3 regions of the Photobacterium sp. MCCC 1A19761 genome follow, and region 3 is predicted to be linked to each of the others. Evidence: predicted binding sites of a transcription regulator. Region 3 holds the regulator's gene; each other region holds the start of a gene.

Region 1 (5,806 bases), on a different contig from region 3:
TGCTCACGCAGTTGCTTTTTCGCTACAGGAATGAAACGTGGGTAGATGCAGATCGCTGCTGTATTGCCTACAGGCGTTTTGGCGTTCTTACACAGCTCGATGACTTTGGCGTCGGTGTCGTCGTCATTCAGAGTGGTAAGATCCATTAGTTGAAGTGCACGCAGTGCAGCAGCTTTTAAATCGCTCATGACTATCTCCAGTCCAGTTATTTTCTACCAAGCTTATAGAAACTGTTCCATCCGCCTGAGGCGAACAGTAGCGCCACCGCACACGGTGCGCCTATCGCGAACAGTTCAATGAGCGGACTTGATTCCTTGAAGACTCAGGCTGTCATTTCGGCATGCGCAACCTGATTGATTTCCTTTTCACCGCGCAGGATATCCGGCCCTCCGGGTTACCCTGCCGTCGTGCCATTCAGCAAATCGTGACAAGCATCTCACCACGACGTAAATCTACTGAAACAGCTACCGTCAATCTTTGATGGTTCCGGCCCATCATAGCAAGCTGATGAACACCCCACCATCAAAGATACGTTTCCTGTAGTGGACAATCTGTTTACCGCGAGAACACAATCTGCAGCGTACCGCCTGCGCTATAAGGAGGTGAAAAAGTGCTCGATAATCCAGCGGTAGGCAATCGCGCCCAGGTATACCCCGACGATCCCCATCACCCCGGAGAGTACCGGTGGTGCCGGGATTGGCAGCTTAATCGCTGAAAACAAAACCCCGACGATAAACCCGGCCATCAGCGCCAGCAGAACTTCATACATGGTATTCATACACTTCTCTCTGTCTGTCACAGCACCAAGAAAAGTGTAGTCTGCTGCACCTGAGGTGTCGCTTGTTCACTACCGCCCATGGTAAACAATGCCCAGCGGCAGAAATCGGAGCGCAATCGATTTTATGGCTTTTCCCTGCCGCCGGGTTCGGAAATGTTTACCCAGGGTGTTGATGGCTGTGGCTGTGCTTTTTCCGAAACAGAGGCAGAGGCAGAGGCAGAGGCAGAGGCAGACACCAGAGCAGAACCTGACGGGTGACACTAGCGGAACGGGGTCAACCGGCCAGGCAATCCGAGTTCCCGGCAGATCCCGCGGATACTGATGCGCCAAGTTGCTTGGCTTTGGACTTTGGGCTTTGGACTTTGGACTTTGGACTTTGGGCATCCCCGAGACGACAGATACAAAAACGCCACAGCAAGGCTGTGGCGTTTGGCATCCTCAGTTGAGGAATGTCTTACATCGCGCTCAGGCTGATGAACAGACCAGCGATGGTCGCAGACATCAGGTTCGACAGCGTACCTGCAGCAACGGCTTTCATACCGAAGCGTGCAATGTCGTGACGACGGTTCGGGGCAATGCTCCCCAGACCACCCAGCAGAATTGCGACTGAAGACAGGTTCGCGAAACCACACAGGGCAAACGAGATGATTGCTTTGGTCTTCTCAGACAGGACAACCGGCGCTGCATCGCCCAGGTAAGGAACGTAGCTCAGGTAAGCCACGAATTCGTTCAGGATCAGTTTCTGACCGATGAAAGAGCCCGCGATGTTGGCATCTGCCCATGGCACACCAATCAGGTAAGCCAGCGGCATGAACACGTAACCCAGGATCAGTTCCAGCGTCAGCTCAGGCATACCGAACCAGCCACCGATACCACCCAGCATCCCGTTGATCAGGGCAATCAGACCCACGAACGCCAGCAGCATCGCACCGATGTTCAGCGCCAGTTGCATACCTGAAGAGGCACCGCTTGCCGCCGCATCGATGGCGTTTGCAGGCTTGTCGTCGCCTTGCACGTCATCGCCAGTGATTTGCTCGATTGGCGTGTCGGTTTCAGGCTTGATGATTTTTGCGAACAACAGGCCACCTGGTGCTGCCATGAACGAGGCTGCAATCAGGTACTCCAGCGGTACACCCATGGCTGCATAACCCGCCAGTACACCACCGGCAACAGACGCCAGACCACCACACATCACCGCAAACAGCTCAGACTGCGTCATTTTTGGTACAAACGGACGCACAACCAACGGCGCTTCAGTTTGACCAACAAAAATGTTAGCTGTTGCAGACATGGATTCCGCATTTGATGTACCCAGCACTTTACGCAGACCGCCACCCAGTACGTTGATGACAACTTGCATCACGCCCAGGTAGTACAGCACGCTGATCAGTGCAGAGAAGAAGATAACCGTTGGCAACACTTTGAATGCAAAGATGAAACCAATGCCTTCAACAGAGAAGTTCACCAGGTTACCGAACAGGAACTCAATACCGACATTACCATAGTCAATCACACTCTGAACGGCGCCACTTGCCGCGCCCAGTGCATTCTTACCCCACGGAACGTAGAGTACGAAAGCACCCAGAGTAAATTGAATGGCAAATGCCCCACCCACAGTACGTAAATTAATAGCTTTGCGGTTATCAGATAACAGTACTGCAATACCCAGCAGCACAGCCATCCCAACCAGGCTCATAAACAGGCTCATAGTTTATGGCATCCCTTTAAGTTTAAGTTTGGCGTCTCGACAATTCGGCTCATTTAAGAGTCCGCTGCATTATACAAACCCCATTCGGGATAAAGTAATGCTAACGTCACACTTTATGCGGAAACCAAGTGAAAGTTTAATCACAGCTGTGACATAAATCACTATACGTGCCGCAATTAACGCAACCAATTGCGCAACCGTTTTTATTCAGTGACCGTCCTCACACAGAAAGGCCAAAGAGTTCAGTTGTGGTTAAGCAAGTGACCGATTCAATTTCCTGAGCAGATTCCGACCGCAGCGCCACAAGCGACTGCATCACATGACACAACCGATCGGGACGATTCGGCTCGCCCTGATGGCCGGCCACCGGCATATCCGGTGCATCAGTCTCCAGCACCAGCGCCTCCAGCGGCAATGCTGCTACCGTGTTGCGGGTCTTGTTCGCCCTCGGATAGGTAATGGTCCCGCCGACGCCGATCTTCAGCCCCAGCGCCACCACCTGCTCGGCCTGGGCCAGACTGCCGCTAAACCCATGATAGACTCCCCCGGCAATCGGCGGATGTTGCTTTAATAAGGCAACCAGCTCCGGGAAGGCTTTACGGCAGTGCAAGATCACCGGCAACCGGTAGGTATTGGCAAGGATCAGTTGCTGTTGCAGCAACGCCAGCTGTTGATCGCGATCGGCCTGCGCAATGGCAAAATCAAGTCCGCACTCGCCGACCGCCACACATTTGCGATCGTGCTGTGCGCCCTCGCCTGCCACCTGCGCCAAACGCTCAGCGAGAGACGCCAGCGATGCCTCGCTGTGCTCTGCACTGAAAAAAGGGTGTAGGCCCAGCGCATAATAGACTGAGTCAAACTGGTGGCTCAGCGCCTGAACCGCCTGCCAGTTGCGCTCACCGACGGACGGGATCACCAGCGCCTCGACCCCGACTTGGCGAGCCTTGGCCAAGTACCCCGCCGGGTCAGCATCAAACGGCGCAAAATCGAAATGACAGTGGCTGTCGATCATCATGGCCTCGCCTTTAATCCTGCCGGGATTCGCTGTTTTTCAGTTGGCACCGGGCACGACGCTGCAACGGATGGCGTGGATCGTCTTCATCGTAACGAATCGGCGTACAACAGCGGCGGTTTTCCGGAACCAACCCCAGGCGTTCACACCATTGATCGTAGCGGGCAATCCCCCGCTTCAGCCAGTTCAGCATCGACTTCTCCCCATTTGACGTATCATTCATGACTTTTCGCTCATTGAGCCTCACTCACGCATAGAGCCTGCTTATACATAGAGCCTACTTATGGCCGGGCTTGGCAACCATGACGATCATACTACGCCCGGTCACCAAAATCGTCTCGTCATAATAACGCGGCGCTTGCTCAATGGGATAGATATCAGCCGGGCTGGGCGCAGCGGTATTCACTAAAAGGTGCCAGTCCTGATAATCCCGGTCCGGCAGGGTAAAAATCAGCGGGTCCCAGTAGGCATTGCAGATCACATACAACTCATCACCGCTGATCGGGTGGATCACCGTCGAGGCCAGAGAATGGGAATGGGCCGACCAGTCCGGCTGATTCGGTTTCAGGCCGTGCCAGTCAATCCCGACGCTTTTGAGCACGGTGTTGAGCGAGACATGCATGTGCCAGTCGATGGTTTCCTCGTAGCGCCGGATCCGGTTCATCAGCCGGACAAAACGCAGCAGATCGGCATGCCGGTCCACCAGCCGCCAGTCAAACCAGCTGCTCTCGTTATCCTGACAATAGGCATTGTTGTTGCCCCGCTGCGTCCGCCGGACCTCATCCCCCATCGAAATCATCGGTGTCCCGAGCGAGAGCAGCAGGGTCGCCAGCATGTTCTTGCACTGGCGGTTGCGCAGCGCCTCGATCTCCGGATTCGTGGTCGGCCCTTCAATCCCGTAGTTGTTTGACAAGTTGTGATTATCGCCGTCGCGGTTGTCCTCGCCGTTATCCCGGTTATGTTTTTCGTTGTAGCTGACCAAATCGTTGAGGGTGAACCCGTCATGAGCGCAGATAAAATTAACCGAGCGGTGCGGCGAGTGGCGATCGCTGCAATAGATATCGGGCGAGCCCAGCATCCGGGAGGCAAAGCGGCTCACCGTGCCGGTATCCCCCCGCCAGAAGGCGCGGACATCATCGCGAAATTTACCGTTCCATTCGTTCCAGCGATCGCCGATGAAGGAGCCCACCTGATAGAGCCCGGCCGCATCCCAGGCTTCGGCGAAAATTTTGGTACTGCACAGCACCGGGTCGGAATCAATCGACCACAGCAGCGGCGGCTCTTTGAGCGGCGTGCCCAGGCTGTCACGGGCCAGCACCGAGGCCAGGTCAAAACGAAACCCATCGACCCGCATTTCCGTCACCCAGAAGTGCAGCGCATCAATGATCATTCGTCGCACCACACTATGGTTGGCGTTACAGGTATTGCCGCAGCCGCTGTAGTTACGATACTCGCCGCAGGTTTTATCGACAATGTAATAGGCGCCGTTCTGGAGCCCCTTAAAACAGAAGGTCGGCCCGCTGTTATCCCCTTCCGCGGTGTGGTTGAACACCACATCAAGGATCACCTCAATGTCGGCTTTATGCAGCTCGCGCACCAGGGTTTTGAACTCCGTGATGGCAGCCAACGGATCCTTCGCCACGCTGTAATCGGTATGCACGGAGAAAAAATTGATCGGACTGTAGCCCCAGTAGTTCTGCCGGTCCTTCGGGGCATCGTCGACATCAAACTGCTGGATCGGCATCAGCTCAACGGCCGTTACACCGAGTGACTGCAGGTAAGGAATTTTTTCGATCACCCCGGCAAACGTGCCCCGCTTTTCCGGGGCCACCCCGGAGGAAGGGTGCTTGGTAAAGCCACCGACATGCATCTCATAGATCACGGTGTCGGTCATCGAGTGGCGCGGCGGCTTGTCCCCCTGCCAGTCAAACGCCTGCTGATCGACCACCATGCTGCGCAGACTGCTGCCGAGGTTGGACGCTTCCCCAATCGCTTGCCGACGATCGTAATGCGCGCCGATACTGATCGCCTGGCTGTACGGGTCAATCAGCATTTTGTTGGCATTAAAACGCAGTCCGACCTGCGGCTTCCACGGCCCGTCGACCTGAAACGCATACACCTGGCCATGGCCGATGTTGCTGACAAACACAAACCAGTAATGCCCGCGTTTATGCACAAGCGGATCGAGTTCGATCTGCTGAAACGACTCCGGGGCATCGGCACCATCAAACAGGTGCAGGATCACCCGGGTGGCATCTTTGGAGTACAGACTGAAGTTCACCCCCTGCCCGCGCAGGGTTGCCCCCAG
Region 2 (5,806 bases), on a different contig from region 3:
TTTCTCTACCACCGGTGCAGTTTGCTGATAGCGACCAAACAGATTCATGCCTAATACATCGGACACCTGAAAACCCTCCCGGTTCGCTTGCGCGACCGCGACGGGTTTCGCCTGCCAGGTCGCAGGCGCAGCCGTGGGCTGCATCAACGACCACACCAGCCGTCCTAATATCCACGCCAGCATCACGACCAGCAGCCATGTGGCAATTCGGGTCAGTGTCGCCACTGACATCGGCCGCTTAGCCTGAAGCGTTTCCAACCAATTTGCTGCAACCATTGCTCAACCATCTTCCTGTTGCTGTAAGCCGAACGAGTGCCATTTAGGCGCCCGAATCAGATAGCATACCGTTTCATGAAAAATACAGCAGTTTTTTCATCGTAAAAAGACTAAATATATCAAAACAGATCACGTAAAAAACATATCTACTATCAACAGACTAGACATTGCCGACCAATTATTCCTTCCCGAGCGTTGAAATTGCACCGCCCCGGCACCATTAAGTAAGGCTGACGCTGTCATCGCAATATGGTATTTTTAGTCCCCTTTGGGAGAAGGAGCACGTTATGGGCCAGCAATCCCCTGATTCCGACACCGGCCAGATTCGCCTCGATAAATGGCTGTGGGCTGCACGGTTTTACAAAACCCGCTCGATTGCCCGCAATATGATCGACGGCGGCAAGGTGCACTATAACGGCCAACGCTCCAAACCCAGCAAACTGGTGGAAGTCGGCGCCGAAGTGCGTCTGCGACAAGGCAATGATGAAATAACTGTCACCATCATGAAATTGTCCGGCACCCGCCGGGGGGCCCCGGAAGCGCAAACCCTGTACCAGGAAACAGCGCAGAGCATCGAGCAACGCGAAGCCCAGGCCCAAATGCGCAAACTCAATGCCTATCACAGCCCAAGTCCCGACAAGCGTCCTGATAAAAAACAGCGGCGCGATATAATTAAGTTTAAAAGCAGTAACTGATTTTACCTGCTGGAGTAGAAAGTAAAATGACAAACGATAGTCTGTACCGTTACCTGTTTGACGGTGTATCTGTACGTGGTGAGCTTGTTCAGCTAAGCGACACTTATCAGCAAATCATTTCCAGCAAGGAATATCCGGCACCAATTCAGCACCTGTTGGGTGAACTGCTTGTGGCCACCAGCCTGCTGACGGCAACCCTGAAGTTTGAAGGCTCGATCACCGTTCAACTGCAAGGGGACGGCCCGGTGAAGCTCGCTGTGATCAATGGCGACCACAACCAGCAGATGCGTGGCGTGGCACGCTGGGACGGCGACGTTCCTGCCGGGACCATCACCGATCTGATCGGCAAAGGCCACATGGTGATCACCATTACCCCGAACCAGGGTGAGCGCTACCAGGGCGTGGTCGGCCTGGAAGGGGACAACCTGGCGGCCTGCCTGGAAAATTACTTTGCCAGCTCCGAGCAGCTGAAAACCCGTATCTGGCTACGCACCGGCGAAGTCGAAGGTCAGGCCAAAGCCGCTGGCATGCTGCTGCAAATCCTGCCGGACGGCCAGGGTCACGACACCGACTTCGAGCACCTGGAGCAACTGACCGGAACCGTGAAGGACGACGAGCTGTTCACCCTGCCGGCCCAGGACGTGTTGTACCGCCTGTACCACCAGGAAACCGTGAAGCTGTTTGACCCGCAAGATGTTTCCTTCCACTGCGGTTGCTCCCGTGAGCGCAGCGCCTCGGCCATTTGCTCAATTGAACGAAACGAAGTGGAGCGGATTGTGGCCGAAGAAGGTCAGATTGCCCTGCACTGTGACTACTGCGGCACCACCTACGCCTTTGACAGCGTTGATGTGGCGGCACTGTTCAACAAAGCAGCAGCCAACCCATCAAATCAGGTGCATTAATTATTCTTTCGTAATAACCCTGAAAGTGAATTACAGGAGCCGGCATTCTGCCGGCTTTTCTTTTAACTGAAGCACAGTTTCTCCCGCCCCCCTGAAATTCACCTACGACTTAAGTCTCGCTTTTTTCAATAGAAATATTAATCCGAAGCCCTAGCGCAAACGTTTCACAACACTGTAAAATCCCCCCTCAAAGACAATAATAACTTTTACCAGTCCGTAACTTTAAAGTGGTTATTTTTTGATAAACCTCCCTGAATTACCCCTTTAGGGTTGCTAGCATGGTCAACAGTTAAACATCATCTTACCCAAGGAGCACCTATGACCGTCATGAACGTCGAAAAAAAGGTTGCAAAAAATATGGATCTATCTCAATACGGTATCACCAATGTTACCGAAATTGTTCGCAACCCGTCTTACGAACTGCTGTTCGAAGAAGAGACTAAACCGGGGCTGGAAGGCTACGAGAAAGGGATTGTTACTGAACTGGGCGCCGTGGCTGTGGATACCGGTATTTTCACCGGCCGTTCACCCAAAGATAAGTTCATCGTCAAAGATGACACCACCAAAGATACCCTCTGGTGGGCCGATCAAGGCCAAAACGACAACAAGGCCATTGATCAAACCGTCTGGAACGATCTGAAAGCACTGGTCACCGAGCAACTTTCCGGCAAGCGCCTGTTTGTCATTGACGGCTACTGCGGTGCCAACCCGGATACCCGCCTGTGTATCCGCGTGATCACGGAAGTCGCCTGGCAGGCCCACTTCGTGAAAAATATGTTCATCCGTCCGAGTGAAGAAGAGCTGGCCACCTTCGAGCCTGATTTCGTGGTCATGAACGGCGCCAAGTGCACCAACGATAAGTGGCAGGAGCAAGGTCTGAACTCTGAGAACTTCACCGTGTTCAACCTGACCGAGAAAATGCAACTGATCGGCGGTACCTGGTACGGCGGCGAAATGAAGAAAGGCATGTTCGCCATGATGAACTACTTCCTGCCGCTGCAAGATATCGCCTCCATGCACTGCTCGGCCAACCTGGGCAAAGACGGCGACGTCGCAGTCTTCTTCGGCCTGTCCGGCACCGGCAAAACCACCCTGTCGACCGATCCGAAACGTGCCCTGATTGGTGATGACGAGCACGGCTGGGACGATAATGGGGTCTTCAACTTCGAAGGTGGCTGCTACGCCAAGACCATCAACCTGTCGAAAGAAGCCGAGCCGGATATCTACAACGCGATCCGTCGTGATGCCCTGCTGGAAAACGTCACCGTGCGCAGTGACGGTGCCATCGACTTCGACGACAACTCGAAAACCGAGAACACCCGTGTTTCCTACCCGATCTACCACATCGAAAATATCGTCAAGCCGGTCTCCAAGGGCGGCCATGCCAACAAGGTGATCTTCCTGTCGGCCGATGCCTTCGGTGTGCTGCCACCGGTCTCGAAACTGACACCGGAGCAAACCAAGTACCACTTCCTGTCCGGCTTTACCGCCAAACTGGCCGGAACCGAGCGTGGGATCACCGAGCCAACGCCAACCTTCTCGGCGTGTTTCGGCAATGCCTTCCTGACGCTGCACCCAACGAAGTACGCAGAAGTACTGGTCAAACGTATGGAAGCCGCCGGCGCGGAAGCTTACCTGGTCAATACCGGCTGGAACGGCACCGGCAAGCGGATCTCGATTCAGGACACCCGCGGTATCATTGATGCGATCCTGGACGGCTCAATTGAGCAGGCCGAGACCAAGCACATCCCGATCTTCAACCTGGAAGTCCCAACCGCCCTGCCGGGCGTCGATGCGGGCATTCTGGACCCACGCGATACCTACACCGATCCACTCCAGTGGGAAAGCAAGGCGAAAGATCTGGCCGAGCGCTTTATCAACAACTTCGACAAGTACACCGACAATGAAGAAGGTGCCGCACTGGTTGCCGCTGGCCCTCAGCTAGACTAACGGACAAACACCTCGAGCAATGTCGACGCCCCTCATGTGAGGGGCGTTTTTTATGTCTGCCGCAAAAGTCGCTGAAATAAAACAAAAACTAAGCCACGTTCTGGCACCATCCGGCTTGCAGCAACCCGGATTTTCGGCCAATCTGATGCCATGCCATAGGAGAGTGTCATGCGTCTGGTCGGGAAGCTTATCGCCACTGTTATCATCATCTGCCTGCTGGGGATCACCATTCTGCTGGCCCTGCTGCACACCCGACATGCCACGCCGCTGATCAGCTACCTCGTCAATACCCTGACCCCGTATCACGTCCAGGCGACTTCGGTGCGCTACCACATCTTGGATCCCTGGCATCTGCGGATCGACAAACTGACGCTCCAATTCCCCACCGCCGACGCGCAAATCCCCGAGTCAATCACCGTGCCCCGCCTGGAGCTCTGGCTCAACCCGACACGCCTGCTGCAGCCGGGCTGGTCGTTCGACACCCTGCTAATTGACGGACTGACCCTGACCGGCACGCCGCCACTGGACGCCTTCCCGGCAATTGAAGCCAGCCACCTGGCTCTGACCCATTTCAACTGGGAGGCCGGCCCCCTGACCCTGACGGACAGCCACCTCCAGCTCAACCGCTGGCAAAGCGATCCGACAGCCCCCTATGCCTATCAGGGGAACATCCGGCTGGCCGCAGCGTCGGTTCGCTGGCAGCAACAGGAATTCGGCAACGTCCTGATCGACGGGCAACGCGACAGTCATCAATGGACCTTCCACGGTTTTTCATTTCACTGGCACGGGGCAACGCTGAGCGGCCAGGCCGAGTATCAGGCCCCGCCCGACGCCCGCCCGCAGTGGCGCATCCACCAGCTGAGCCTGGCCGATCTGACCTTCCAGGATCAGGTACTGGCCCGCGGTCTGGAATCGCAATGGCAGCGCTACCTGAGTACCACGCGCCCCCAAATCGAGCTTCAGCGCCTGGATATTCTCAACAGCAGTCTCGAGCTGCCGGGACTGACCCTGAACAACGCCAACCTGTCCCTGCGGGACTGGCGCCTTGATGACGGGTACACTCCCGAAGAAGTCCTCTGGCAACAACAGGAAGCCACCCTGTCCTTCGGTGCTGACAGCCTGCAATGGCGGGAGATATTGCTGGACGAGCCCCTGGCCGAGCTCCACTTCCGCCCGCAGCAAATCCAGCTGAGCGCCTTGTCGACCCGACTACTGGGCGGCTACCTCACCACTGACGGGACGATCACTCCGGACTCCCTGGCCCTCAACCAGTTTACCGCCCGCAATATTCAGTGGGATCTGCCAACGGCCTGGGCAAGCAAGCTGCGCCAACTTGCCGCGACGTTTACCGATATCAGCGTGCAGGAGCTTAATATCGGCTATTCCGCGTTTACCGCAGCCGACCCCACCTGGCCGTTTCATCTCAACGGACTCAATGCCAGCGGGCATGATTTGCATCTCAAACGCCGCGGGTCTTCCGGTTTGTGGCAGGGGAGCCTGACGGCCAGCGCCAGCAGTGCCGGGCTCAACGGCGTGCCCGTGGCAGAGTCAATGATCGATATGACGGGCCGGGCCGGTCAATGGCAACTGGACCGACTGGCCCTGTCGTTTGAGCATGGCCTGCTAGAGGCGCAGGGAAATGTCGCACTGCACCGGGAAGGCATGCCGTGGCAACTGATCCTGAACGGTGACAGCCTGCCGCTCGCCGTCCTGCCCCGCTGGCTGCAACTGCCGATTGCGTTCGACGGCCAGCTCGATGTTACCCTTGACGCGCAGGGACTGGGCCAGCACCCAACCGGTCTGGCCTACAGCCTGGAAGGCGAACTCACGGCCAACCTGCGCCAGCTCCGGCTCAGCCGACAAACCCCGGCCCAGCTCTGGCACCAGTGGCAACAGCCTTCACCGACGCTGACGGCAGCCCCGCGCCCTGATCCTGACCCCGGCCCTGACACCACCTTGCGCAGCCTGCAACCAGGCACGGCG
Region 3 (5,806 bases):
GCGCTGGCGATTGTCGTGTTTGCGCCGTTGGCTGCGAGTTATCCCTTGCTGCTAACCCTCGGAACCGTGCCCGTGTTTGCATTTATCGGCGGTGCGGTCAGCACCTATCTGGTTTACCGTCTCGGGACCGATAAAAACGGCACCTCTGTCACCGTGATGCTACTGGCCGGGGTAGCCATTGCGGCGCTTTCCGGTGCTGCGATGGGGCTGATGAACTATCTGGCCGATGATCAAGCGCTGCGGGATCTGTCTTTGTGGAGCATGGGCTCGCTGGCCGGGGCAACTTGGCCGGGGATCATCCTGGCATTTGTCACACTTGGTGTGCTGGTGCTGATGTTTGATCAGGACGCCAATGGTCTCAATGCATTTTTGCTGGGGGAGGCGGAAGCGCGGCATATGGGCGTCAACGTCCAGCGGCTCAAGCGTCGCCTGATCCTGCTCTGTGCCGCGGGTGTTGGCATTTGCGTTTCATTGAGCGGGGTGATCGGTTTCCTTGGGCTCATCATCCCACATCTGGGCCGGATGCTGTGCGGCCCGAACCATAAAATCCTGCTCCCGCTCTCAGCCCTGCTGGGCGCACTGGTGTTGCTGGTGGCCGATATGCTGGCCCGCGTCGTGGCGGCCCCGACGGAACTGCCGGTCGGAATCATTACCGCTATTCTCGGCGCGCCGTTCTTTATCATCATGCTGGTCAAACAACGAGGCAGAATGTCATGAATATCGCCATGAACCCTGTCTCTGCAACAACGCAAACGGCACCAGCGATTGAAGCCCGCTCGCTCAACCTGACCCTGGGCGGCAAAACACTGCTTGATGACTTCAGCCTGAGTCTTGCCAGCGGCGAACTGACCGCTTTGCTTGGTCCGAATGGGGCCGGGAAAAGCAGTCTGCTCAAGGTGCTGAGTGGCGAAGCCGACGGCGGCGGCACGATACATTTTTTCGGTCAGGATCGGGAAACCTATGCCCCGGCGATGCTCGCCAGACACCTTGGGGTCCTGCCGCAACACAGCAACCTGACTTTTGCGTTTACAGCGCGGGAAGTGGTTGAGCTGGGCAGCCTCCCACTGCAACTGACGAAAAAAGACACCCAAGCGCTGGCGACTGAAACCATGAGCCGGGTCGATGTCCTGTCACTTCAGGACCGACTGTACCCCACCCTGTCCGGCGGTGAAAAACAGCGGGTTCACCTGGCCCGGGTGCTGACCCAGCTCAGCCATGCGGGCGAGCAATGTATCCTGATGCTGGATGAACCGACATCCGCCCTGGATCTCGCGCATCAGCACCGGACCTTGCAAGTGGCCCGGGAGCTGGCCCGGTCCGGTGCTGCTGTCATTGTGGTGATCCATGATCTCAATCTGGCCGCCCAATATGCCGATCGGTTAGTGATCATCAATCAAGGCAAAGTACAGGCTGATGGCACGCCATGGCAGGCTTTAACGCCCGAAATCATCCAGCGGGTCTATGGCTGGCCGGTCCACGTCAGCAAACATCCGACCCAAGATTTTCCGGTCGTGATACCCGCAGGATAAGCAAGCCTGTCCAACCGGCATAAACACCGGCACGCTTCTCCCGGTTTCCCCGGGAGAAGCGATGGCCGAGATGAAAAACACCACCAGATATGCATCCAATTTGAGAAAATTTGCAGTGAGTTTGTTGATATCTATCAAGAATTACTACCTTGCGATACAGAAACGTTGCACTGTGCGCTACACTCAGTAGAATGTGATCGCAAGCGATTACACAATGCAACGCCTGAAAGGCGAGAAGAACAAGAAAGCCGCTCGGAAGAGAAGCGGCTTTTTGACGTTTTATACGCAGTATGAAACAGCATGATGATCTCTGTGAACGCAGATCATCATGCCAAACTGAACAAGTATCTGGCCTGACTCCAAGAAGCAAACCAGATACTTATTCAGTTTGGTGCGCGGCTGTTGAATGCTGTTCAGATCAATGAAGAGAAATGGGCCCAGGCCCGCTTTGAATTATTAGAAGAATAAGTATGGCAACGATTAAAGATGTTGCACGTTTGGCAGGTGTTTCAACCACAACAGTGTCTCACGTGATCAATAAAACCCGGTTTGTTGCAGAAGCAACCCAGAAGAAAGTTCTGGCTGCCGTAGACGAGCTCAACTATGCCCCAAGTGCCGTGGCGCGTAGCCTGAAATGTAACACCACCCGAACCATCGGCATGTTGGTGACCAAATCAACCAACCCGTTCTTTGCCGAAGTTGTACATGGGGTTGAAGAATATTGCTATGGCGAAGGCTACACGCTGATCCTGTGTAACACCGAAGGGAACCTGGAAAAGCAACGTGACTATCTGCGCATGCTGGCTGAAAAGCGGGTCGACGGATTACTGGTGATGTGTTCCGATCTGGACGATAAACTGCTGGCCCTGCTCGAGCGCCAGAAAGATCTGCCGATGGTGGTCATGGACTGGGGTCCGGAGAGCCCGCACACCGACAAGATCCAGGACAATGCGGAATTGGGTGGCTATGTCGCGACCAAGTACTTTATTGAACACGGCCACCAGAAAATTGGCTGCCTGACCGGTCACAGTGAAAAACTCACCTGCCGCGAACGCCTCAAAGGCTTCCATAAAGCCATGGCTGAAGCCAATCTGAGCGTCAATCCGGACTGGTTGATTGAAGGTGACTTCGAGTGTGAGTCTGCCGTGGCGGCTGCCAAGCAATTCATTGCCATGGAAGAGCGCCCGACCGCGATTTTTTGCTTTAACGATATCATGGCGATGGCGCTGATCAGTACGTTTGAGCAAGCGGGTCTGCGCGTACCGGATGATGTCTCCATTATCGGTTATGACAATATCGACCTGGCGCCGTACTTCTCACCACCGCTCACCACCATCCACCAGCCGAAACAACGGCTGGGTAAGAAAGCCATTGAAATCCTGATGGCGCGGGTGAAAGACAAACAACATGAGCGCCGGATCTTTGAAATGGCACCTGAGTTGGTGGTTCGAAAATCAGTTAAGAACCTAAACACCTGATTTCATAACCACTTCAATTTTTCCATTCAAAAAAACCGATAGCTTGCTATCGGTTTTTTGTTGCAATTTTGACCTTCCCCTGACAGAAGCTTTACATTCTCAATTTCTCAAAGCGTATAACGTGTTAAATGTGGCCCAATCCCAATCAACCTGTTCAAAATTTAATAAGTTTTAAATTTTCTCTAGCAGGCTTTAGAATCTATTTATGGGAGCGGTATCACACTTTTAAAAATGGGACCAAGTTCAAAAATATCTTCTGAGATATGCTTATTAATGTCACGAACAAGGCAAACCATTCGAAAGGATGGGACGCAAAGCCTCCGGCCTAAGAGTAGCTTAATTATCAATAACTAAGTGGACTTATGGTAGCGGGGTTGCCGATGGATGTAGCAAGAAGTCATGTTCAGAATCCTGACAAATCCCTGACATTGCTTTTCTTCGTATTTTGCTAATCTGAATCCTCGCTCTGTTGTTAGGTGACTCGAGAAATTTTTCACCGAGAAAGAAGCATGGACAAACCAGTACTTAAAGATTCTCTTCGACTGTTTCAATGTTTTGAAAATGTAAAATCACGTTCAATGTTTGGTGGCTTTGGGATTTTCTCAGGCGAAACCATGTTTGCGTTAGTTGTTAACGACAAACTTCACCTGCGTGCCAATGCCGAAAACGAAGAACAATTTAAACAAGCAGGCCTCAGCCCATACGTTTACAAAAAGCGTGGCTTTCCGGTCGTCACCAAACACTTCGCAATTCCTGAGGAGTGGTGGGATGCGCCGGAAAAAATTATCGAACACGCACAGCAGTCTTTTGAAGCCGCTAAACAGGACAAGGAAAAGAAAAGTCAGACCGGCCCGAGTCGGATTAAAGACTTACCTAACCTGCGCTTAGCCAACGAACGAATGCTGAAAAAAGCAGGGATTTGTAGCGTCGACGAACTCTACGAAGCCGGGGCATTGAACGCTTTTAAAGCCCTGCAGGAAACGCATCAGGAAACGGTCAGTCTCGACTTGCTCTGGGCGTTGGAAGGTGCAGTAAGCGGACGTCACTGGTCCGTCATTCCGCCGCAGCGTCGTTCCGAGCTGTTGTCAAAACTCAACAGCTGAATCCTTCCCGATTCATTCTGAAAAAGAGGCGGCTTCCGTCTCTTTTTTTATGCTTGGCTTCCCCATCCCTCAGCCAATCCCTCCCCGCCCAGAACGCGCGCGTTGAAGGCACCACAGAGCGCCGCTCAATGCGGGTCAGAACGGCTTTTCTTGCTGCTCCGTATCATGTCAAATTTGTACCATCAGAAAGACATTTTTCTGTTAAAAAATGACAAAGATTGACACCACTCCCAAAGCTGTTCACAAATTCATCAACAGGGTTTTCATCCCATGCGACCTCAGTAGAATTGGGGCGTCAACGCAGCCGGAAGGAAGGTATCATGTACAGCTCGCAGCCTTTTCCAGGACAATCCAATCAGATGTTCAAAGACAAGTTTTGCAAATGGCCAAAACTGATGCGCCTGTTGGTCCTGCTGAACCTTCTGCCAACCACTGTTATTATCTTTGTTGTTCATCAGCAACTGGCCCCGTTTTCAATGCTCGATGAAGTGCTGGCATTGACTGCTGGGTTCAACGGCCTGCTGCTTTTATGGGGCATTTTGCTCAAAATCCGCGCCAAGAAATACTGGTACCGCAACTATCATATCGGCAAAACCATGGCCCTCGCCTTACTGCCGGTACTGGCCTCCGGTTATCTGTTTGTATCCCAGCCTGTCATTCCGGATATGGCAAAGCAACAAGAGGTCAAATCCGTCTATATTTCGCTCAACTAAACGAATTTAAAGATTTTTTCTCTCAAAACTGAAAGTTTTCCAACCGTTGTTCGGTCTTGTCTCATACCATTCGGTAGAGCTGCATCCTGCGCAACGATTCGTGCTATCTTTGTTGCATATGTGGCCCGCAGGCAACCTAAGAGGCACACGTGCGTATTTCAGCCAAGCAACATTACTCATTTTTGATCAAGCCGCTCCTCTGGCTTCAGAAGCGCCATTACGGCCACCCTCTGAATCCGGCCTTGTTATGGGGACGACGCCCCACCCTGTTTTGGCTGGTTGCCGGATTCTTTGGCTATCTGGACCGCAAATCATCGCCATTAACCCCGGTGATTCGCTCACTGATCTGCGTCCGGGTGTCGCAACTCAACCACTGCGCGTTTTGTGTCGATGCCAACGGCATGAAGCTGGCCGAACGCTGCGACTCCATCGAAAAAATCAAAGCACTGTCACACTGGCAGCAAAGTGATTTATTCAGCGCCGAGGAACAAGCAGTGCTGGGCTATGCCGAAGCCATCACCATCACCGGACAACAGGTCACCGATGCCATGCTGTCGGCACTCACACAATGGTACGACGAGGATGCGCTGGTCGAATTGACGGCCTTGATCGCATTTCAAAATCTCTCGGCCAAATTTAACACCGCTCTGGACGTCCCTGCGCAGGGATTCTGCTCCCTGCCTATCCAGCCGGAGCAGACGGATCAACAGCCAACACGGCAAACGAACAGCCCCAAGTAGGTCATCACCACTATGAACAAGAAAAAGATACTCGTTTTCGGCATTGTTGCCACCCTGATTGGGCTGTGGTTTGCGCTCGATCTCGGCCAGTACTTCACCCTGGAGCAAGCCAAAACGCAGCAACTTGCCCTGCAGGATGCGATTGCCAGTCAGCCGCTCGTTGCCAGCCTGATTTACTTTATGGTTTATATTGGTGTGACGGCACTATCACTGCCCGGCGCAGCCATCATGACCCTGCTGGGC

Evidence for each region. The regulator PurR, encoded in region 3, represses purine synthesis genes. The targets are predictions, from matches to a motif close to TNANGNAAACGTTTNCNTNA.
Region 1: a site for PurR is predicted at 2,664-2,683, ahead of VV869_RS16300 (NupC/NupG family nucleoside CNT transporter). Genes of this name have one in related genera too.
Region 2: a site for PurR is predicted at 2,025-2,044, ahead of pckA (phosphoenolpyruvate carboxykinase (ATP)). Genes of this name have one in related genera too.

Annotation. Positions count from the first base shown of each region.
Region 1 covers NZ_JAZGTF010000017.1:141,076-146,881, reverse strand. Annotated here, with positions in the region: gene deoC (deoxyribose-phosphate aldolase) at 1-188, opposite strand, end outside; gene VV869_RS16305 (XapX domain-containing protein) at 593-769, opposite strand; gene VV869_RS16300 (NupC/NupG family nucleoside CNT transporter) at 1,233-2,486, opposite strand; gene VV869_RS16295 (TatD family hydrolase) at 2,707-3,501, opposite strand; gene VV869_RS16290 (hypothetical protein) at 3,512-3,721, opposite strand; gene glgX (glycogen debranching protein GlgX) at 3,776-5,806, opposite strand, start outside.
Region 2 covers NZ_JAZGTF010000033.1:21,317-27,122, forward strand. Annotated here, with positions in the region: gene gspC (type II secretion system protein GspC) at 1-276, opposite strand, end outside; gene hslR (ribosome-associated heat shock protein Hsp15) at 564-971, shown strand; gene hslO (Hsp33 family molecular chaperone HslO) at 998-1,873, shown strand; gene pckA (phosphoenolpyruvate carboxykinase (ATP)) at 2,192-3,823, shown strand; gene VV869_RS21055 (AsmA family protein) at 3,992-5,806, shown strand, end outside.
Region 3 covers NZ_JAZGTF010000004.1:97,417-103,222, forward strand. Annotated here, with positions in the region: gene VV869_RS07050 (FecCD family ABC transporter permease) at 1-717, shown strand, start outside; gene VV869_RS07055 (heme ABC transporter ATP-binding protein) at 714-1,529, shown strand; gene purR (HTH-type transcriptional repressor PurR) at 2,000-3,007, shown strand; cyclic di-GMP riboswitch class I at 3,284-3,389, shown strand; gene VV869_RS07065 (TfoX/Sxy family DNA transformation protein) at 3,517-4,110, shown strand; gene VV869_RS07070 (hypothetical protein) at 4,431-4,823, shown strand; gene VV869_RS07075 (carboxymuconolactone decarboxylase family protein) at 4,973-5,563, shown strand; gene VV869_RS07080 (FAD-dependent oxidoreductase) at 5,576-5,806, shown strand, end outside.